Regions from separate parts of the Mesorhizobium sp. RSR380A genome, predicted to be linked through region 1. Evidence: riboswitches for the same ligand, from Rfam matches in the RefSeq annotation. Region 1 holds a riboswitch; the other holds the start of a gene.
The links. Region 1 has a riboswitch for cobalamin ahead of ACYG9Z_RS16660 (aromatic ring-hydroxylating oxygenase subunit alpha). Riboswitches for the same ligand answer to the same signal wherever they lie in the genome.
Positions count from the first base shown of each region.

Region 2: another riboswitch for cobalamin. It lies ahead of ACYG9Z_RS03425 (DUF1636 family protein); the one in region 1 lies ahead of ACYG9Z_RS16660 (aromatic ring-hydroxylating oxygenase subunit alpha).

Region 1 is NZ_JBTTIB010000001.1:3,429,618-3,433,252, reverse strand. Features, by position in the region: gene ACYG9Z_RS16665 (FAD-binding oxidoreductase) at 1-1,007, opposite strand, end outside; gene ACYG9Z_RS16660 (aromatic ring-hydroxylating oxygenase subunit alpha) at 1,045-2,292, opposite strand; cobalamin riboswitch at 2,410-2,611, opposite strand; gene ACYG9Z_RS16655 (DUF680 domain-containing protein) at 3,112-3,318, shown strand; gene ACYG9Z_RS16650 (DUF680 domain-containing protein) at 3,386-3,589, shown strand.
Region 2 is NZ_JBTTIB010000001.1:690,418-694,052, reverse strand. Features, by position in the region: gene cobN (cobaltochelatase subunit CobN) at 1-448, opposite strand, end outside; gene cobW (cobalamin biosynthesis protein CobW) at 467-1,519, opposite strand; gene ACYG9Z_RS03425 (DUF1636 family protein) at 1,522-1,947, opposite strand; cobalamin riboswitch at 1,986-2,192, opposite strand; gene ACYG9Z_RS03420 (DUF6348 family protein) at 2,251-2,943, opposite strand; gene ACYG9Z_RS03415 (winged helix-turn-helix domain-containing protein) at 2,973-3,635, opposite strand, start outside.

The sequences.
Region 1 (3,635 bases):
CTCATCTCGACTTCGCCGGAGACCTTCTTCACCTTGCAGGTGCCGCACAGGCCGAACTCGCAGGCGGCGGGAATCCGCACGCCCGAGCTGCGCGCGGTCTGCAGCACGGTCTGGCCGGCGACGCAGCCGGCATCGACCTCCGAAAGCGAGAAGCGGATCGGCGTCACGGCTTCGACAGGTGCAGCGATGCCGTCCTCGACCGGGGAGGCAAACGGCGCCGGAATTTCCTCCATCACAGGCGCGGCAAAGCTCTCCTGATGGTATTTCGTCATGTCGAAGCCGGCGGCATCCAGCATGCCGCGCACGGCGCGCATGAACGGATCGGGGCCGCAGCAGAAGATTTCGCGCTCGCGGAAATCCGGAGCCAGCAAGGGCAGCCGGATCGCATCGATGCGCCCCATATGGCCGTACCAGCCTTCGCGGCTGGAACGTTCCTCGATCATGAAGCCGAGCGACAGGCCGGGCATATGGCCGCCGAGCAGTTCGAGTTCCTTGCGGAAGATGATCTCTTCGGCACGCCGCGCGCAGTTGACGAAACCGACATCGGTCCATGGCGCGCAGTCGTTCAGCCAGCGCAGCATCGACATCATCGGCGTCACGCCGGAGCCAGCCGAAATGAACAGATATTTGGCCGCCGGGTGGCTGTGCAACGAGAAGTCGCCCGCCGGTCCATAGGCCTTGACATGCGAGCCGGGCACCAGTTGGTCGAACATCCAGCGTGTGCCGATGCTGCCCGGTTGCGCCTTCACTGTCACCGCGATCGAAAACGGCCGCGATGGCGACGACGACAGCGTATAGGTGCGCATCAGCGGCCCGTCCGGTGTCGGCAGTTCCAGCGTCAGGAACTGGCCCGGCTTGTAGCGGAACCAGGTCTGGTTGTCGGAGCGGAAGGTGAAGGTCTTGACGTCAGGCGCCTCGTCGCTGACGCCGATCACTTCCAGCACCTGCAGCCTATCGTTCCACGGCGCCATCTGGTCGAGATGGCGATAGAGCCCAAGATCCGTCATCGCATTCATCCTCCGGTCCTTCTTCGCCTGCTCCAGCTCACGCGACGCTGCGCAGCGCCGGCCTGCCGCCTTCGGCAAGGCGCGGGCCGATGAAGGCCGCGTACCATTCGACGAACTGGATCACGCCGCCCTCGTGCAGCTCCGAATAGGGGCCGGGCTCATAGGCCGGAGACAGGATGCCAAAGGCGTTTTCCTCGACGATGCGGCGGTCCTGGTCGTTGGTCTCGGTCCAGACATGGGTGAGCTCCTCAAGGTTGTAGTCGACCCCCTCGACCGCATCCTTGTGCACCAGCCACTTGGTCGTCACCGCGGTTTCGGTGGCGCTGATCGGCAGCACCCGGAAGGTGACCGCATGGTCGATCAGTATGTGGTTCCAGGTCGTCGGATAGTGGTAGTGCATCAAGGTGCCGATGCGGTCGGCGGCAACAGTGTCGGACAGGTTCTTCGTCACCGCGCGCTTTCCCGACATCGTGTAGCTGACGGCATCGCGCAGCAGCGGCGCGCGGGTGGCGCGGTATTGCCCGGCCGGATCGATGCGGAACTTGCTCGGCAGGCCCGCCGCCTCGCATTTCGCCCAGTGCGCCAGCATCTCCGGATCGCTGTCGGCGCCCTGCACGCCGGTCACCGTCGGCGCTTCGGGGAATGTCTTGCACAGCTCCGGATGATTGCCGGCGCAGTGATAGCATTCGCGGTTGTTTTCCCAGACCAGCTTCCAGTTGCCCTTCTCGATGATGGTGCTCTCGAAGGCGACCTTGGCTTCATTCAGCCCGTGCGGCTTGAGGTAGGGCTCTATCATGGCGCGCATCGGCGCAAAGTCGGCAGGTTCTTTTGCCAGGCAGATGAAGATATAGCCGCCGACGCTCTCGCAGGCGACGGGCTTCAGGCCGAACTGGCTCTTGTCGAAACCGTCGGCCATCTGGCGGGCAAACAGCAGCCGGCCGTCAAGCTCGTAGGTCCACTGGTGATAGGGGCAGACAAGCTTTGCCGCCATGCCCTTCTCAGTGTTGCAGACACGGCTGCCGCGATGGCGGCAGGAATTGTGAAAGGCGTTGATGTTGCCCTTCTGGTCGCGGACCAGCACCACCGGATAATCGCCGATCTGCACGGTGATATAGCTGCCGGGCTTCGGCAGTTCGCAATCATGGCCGATGAACAGCCAGTCGCGATACCAGATAAGCTCCATGTCGAGCTTGAAATAGTCCGGGTCGGTGTAGAAGGGCTGTTCCAGCGAAAAGCCTTGCTTGCGGCCGTTCAGGAGCCTCAGCATGTCGTTGCGCGTATCCATAGTTCTGTCCTCGTGGTTTAAGGACTGAACTTGGTGGTGATGGAGGAAGGATCGGACGCAGGCCGGCGCGGCGCCGGACATGCACTATCCACCTCTTGACCGCCCACCGCGATCAGTCGAGTCTATGCATCTCGGGCTGGTTTCCGGGCTCTGGAGTTGTCCTTGCGGACCATCGCGACACCTTCCCAGGCTCTTGCCCAGTGGTCTCCCGTTGCGACTTCAACTCCACCACCGTTGCGGGGGCAGCGCCGGATTCTGACCGGCTTCCCAATTCTCCGCTGCGTCGTCACGAAGCGGCACCTGAGATGCGATCATCTAATCACGGCAGCGATCGCGACGTCGGCATGAAAGCGACATCATATCCATGCGGCGCGACACGCGCGGCTTACGCCCCCCGCCCCCGGGTCAAAGAGCTGAGACGTTTCTTGCGACGCCATCATCGCCGTTTCGAATCGCTGCCGATCCAGTTCGATCGCGGGCAAAAATGGCTCAACGGTATCGAAAAGTTACTATTAGCAATCTCTAATCGAACCGAACGGTTCGTTTCTGTTGACAATGCGTGCAGGACAGTGTGAACGACGGCCCGGAAACCGACATCGGAGCGAACCACTCGGTTCGGCATAAGCGACTGAAAACAATGCGATAAATGACCATAGAGGAACTTCATGGCACAATTTCAAGGTGCAGGACCGTGGTCCACACGGAACAACTTCGTGATTGGAAACCAGCCTATGGCTTTCCCACATCGGGGCTGTCCGAACGACGCGAATTCCTCCCAAGACACGCCGCTAGACGGACAGACAAACTGGAGTACTAAAAATGAAAAAGATCATCCTCACTGCCGCAGCCGTTTTGGCGATCACCGGCAGCGCCTTCGCCGGTAGCGACAATTACGGTTCCAATGGTGCGAACCAGCCAGCCGTCTCGGTCGATAGCTCGTATACGGCTTCCATTCAGAAGCCGGCGCACGCTGACAAGCAGCCTGTCGTTCAGGGCGCCGACCGCGACCTCTACGGCAATCGCTGATCCCGACCAAAGAAGGGCGGCTAACCCGTCGCTCTCGGGATCCCAAAAAATTCAGGAGTATTTGAAAATGAAAAAGATCATCCTTGCTGCCGCCGCCGTTTTGGCCATCTCCGGCAGCGCTTTCGCCGGCAGCGACAACTACGGTTCGAACGGCGCCAACCAGCCTGCGATTACGTCGACCGATAGTGGCCATACGGCTTCGGTTGAGAAGTCGGCTCCAGCCGAGCAGGCGCCTGCCCACGGTGCCGACCGTAACCTTTTCGGCCGCTAAAAGCCGGTTTCCAGCACGTGGCGGGCTTATCCGCTGCAGCTGGCGG
Region 2 (3,635 bases), 2.7 Mb from region 1:
TCTCCGGTCCGCCCTCGCGGAAATAACCAAGCAGGACGTCCAGATCCTCGCGCGGCAGCGTCGAGGCTTCGATCAGCCTGAGATCCTCGTCGTGGCTCTCGCCCGGCAGCAGCGCCAGCTTGATGCCGTTCGCACGGGCAGTCGCGGCAAGCTGGTCGCAGCCATAGCGCCACCAGTCGTAGCCGCCGAGGATGCGCACCAAAATCACCTTGGCGTGGCGGGCGACGCTGTCGATCCAGAGGTCCACGGACATGGGATGGCGCAGGTCGCGCAGCGCCGCCAGCCGCATCGACGGCAGGCGGGCGGCATCGGCCTTCCACGCCGCCGCGAGGCCGGCGAGGTCGCTGTCGGTGAAGGACAGCGCCACGATATCCGCCGGCGTCTGCCCGAGATCGACGGGCTCGGCGAGATCGTCGAGCGAGGCGGATGTGGTGGTGAGTATATGCATTTCGGCTCGTGGTTTGGATCAGCCGGCGAGTATACGCTCGATCGCCGGGCGGTTCAGTCCTTTCAGGCCAATGACGACAAGACGCGAGCGGCGGTCGTCCTCAGCCGCCCAGGCGCGGTCATAGTAATGATTGACGCGCGGGCCGACGGCCTGCAGCAAAAGCCGCATCGGCTTGCCGCCGACATCGACGAAGCCTTTTACACGCAACACGTTTTCCTGTTCGGCGGCGGTGGCGACGCGCTTGGCCAGGTCGTCGGGATTGGCGATCGAGGGGATGTCGACGATGAAGGTGTCGAAATCGTCATGCTCATGATCGAAAGCGCCGTCGTGATGCGACTTGCGGTTCTCGATGTCGTCTTCGACGGCGAGACCGAGGCCAAGCAGCACCGACGGGTCGACCTTGCCATGCGCAGTCGGCACGATTTTTACCGCGCGGGCGGAATGTTCATTGATGATGGCGTTGGCGCGGGCCGAACCGGGGGCGTCCATCAGATCGCTCTTCGACAGGATGATCAAATCGGCGCAGGCGATCTGGTCCTCGAACACTTCTTCGACAGGATCGTCATGGTCGAGCGTCTCGTCCTGAGCGCGCTGTGCCTGCAAAGCGTCCATGTCGTTGGCGACGCGGCCTTCGGCCAGCGCCGGGCCGTCTACCACGGCGATGACACCGTCGACGGTTACCCGGCTCTTCACGCTCGGCCACTGGAACGCCTGGACCAGCGGCTTGGGCAGAGCCAGGCCCGAGGTCTCGATCAGGATGTGGTCAACCTTCGGTGTCAGCGCGAGGATCTTGTCGAGGGCGGGCACGAAATCGTCGGCGACTGTACAGCAGATGCAGCCATTGGCCAGTTCGACGATGTTTTCCTCGGGGCAGGTGTCGATGCCGCAGCCTTTCAGGATTTCCCCGTCGATGCCGATGTCGCCGAACTCGTTGACGATGATGGCGATGCGCTTGCCGCCGGCATTTTCCAGGAGATGGCGGACCAGCGTCGTCTTGCCGGCGCCGAGGAAGCCTGTAACGACAGTGCAGGGAACACGGGAGAGGTTGGCGGCCGGGTTTGAAGCGTTCATCGTCAGTCCTTCAGCATGTCGAGGGGTGGGATGCGGGCAACGAGGCCGCGCTTGAGGCTATCGGGCCGGCCGCGCCACGGGATGAGGCCGTCGGCCGAAGTCGCGAAGAGCTTTGCGCCGGTAACGAGGTCGGCGCCGCTGGTTGCGGTCAGATCGCCGAAGACATAGCTCCAGCAGCCATCGCGCAGGATCGCGGCGCTGAGGCGGCGCTTGCAATTGCCGAGACATTCGGCGGTGCGGACCCGGATATCGCCGGCAGCGGCGCGGCCTGTGTCCTCAGCCAGCAATTCGCCGGCGCGCGGATGGGCGTCGGAACCGGTCTCATCGCGGCAGGAGGCGCAGACGATGACGGTCACGCCGGTCAGGGCGTCGTTGTCGCCGGACGCAATGTCCGTTGTGCCAGCCGAAAAACTGCTGTTCTGGTCCAAAAACCGTGCTCCTTGCCCGGAAACCCGCCAGGCGATCGGATACTTTGTCTCAGACGGCAGGTCTCCTGGCTCGCGAGTCATTGCCTTGGTTAGCCGCCTTCCCGGTGTTACCCAGTGGCTTTCGGCCTTGGCTCTTCGCTTACAGTTGCGGGGACAGCCGCGGATTTGGGATTTTTTCGTCCCGCACCGCATTCCCTCTTGGCCCTTGCCGTTGCGGGCAGGGGACCGTCTGGAGCGGATTTAGGCTTTTGCAGGCAGCGGTGTCAACGCACGGCTACGACATGGCGATGTCGGCAGGGGCTGTCATGTCCCGGCTTCCGGCAGTGCCAGGATGACCTGTCGGATAGCTTGATAGCCATCGCTATAGTCCCAGTCATGACCGACAGCCAGATTCTGTCCCTCATGCCAAACCGCGTTGTCCAGAAGGACTTCGGCACTAATCAGCGTGCCCTTCAAGCCTGCCAGAAAGGTCCGGACAAAATGGCTTCCGGGGGGTACCGAAGCTGTGAACAGCTTTTCCAGCTTGGCATAGAATGCTGGATAGCCTGGTGTCAGCGAGCATAGCTCGGTTGTGGCCTGGGAAATGACCGGGCCGCTATAGATTTTCCAGCGGGCATCTTTTCGCCAGATCTTCCAACTGGCGCTGCTTCGCTGCCAAAGCTCTATTTCGGCCTGCATGTTCTCGCAGACGTGATCGGCCAGTCCCTCAATGGCCACATGGAAAACACCACGGAGAAACTTTTCAAACGCCTGGTTCAGTTCCTGTTCGCGCGTGTCGCCGAAGTCAGCAAAGGATTCAATGACCGGCTGAACATCAAGCAGCGGAGAAAAAATGTAGATTTCCAGGACCAGCCGGTCAGAACTCGTCTCGAACACCTCAGCCTCAAACCGAAGCTGCTTCGATTGGAGCATGACGTCCCTATCTCTGCGGACTGCATCTATTCCATGCGCAATGAGGGCGCCATGGATCATGTCGAGCACTTTGTCCGATGCCATTGCACAACCTACGAGGCTTATTGAGGCGTCTATGACAGACGCTGCAAGGGTTGGCCATCTCTCTCGCTAGCCAATGCCGGCCCCAGATTGCCGGCCGGCGTCACTTCGATGCGCTCAAGGCCAAGCCAGCCCTGCATCTCCTTTAGTTCCTCGAAAAGCTGTGCGGTGGTCTCAGGCGGTGCGCCTGCTTCGGCATAGGCGGCGTGGACGCGTAAGACACTCGCAGGCCGGTCGGCCTTGAGGTCGACGCGGGCGACGATCTTGTCGCCGAGCAAGAAAGGCAGCACGTAATAGCCATATTGCCGCTTGTCGGCCGGGGTGTAGATCTCGATGCGGTAGCGGAAATCGAAGAGACGCTCGGTGCGCGCGCGCTCGAAGACCACCGGATCGAAGGGGGCCAGCAAGGCGCGGGCCTCGATCTTTCGCGGCAGGCGGGCGTCCCTATAGAGGTAAGCCGGCTTGTCCCAACCTTCGACGTTTACCGGCAGCAACTCGCCCATCTCGACCAGTTCCTCCAACCGGCCCTTCATGTCGGCCGGCGACAAGCGGAAATAATCGCGCAGGTCACCCGACGTCGCGATGCCGTGGGCGCGGGCAGAAATGCGCAGCAATTCGCGGTGCGCGTCCTCGGCGGCCGGCACCGGCAGATCGAGGATCGCCTGCGGCAGCACGCGCTCGGGCAGGTCATAGAA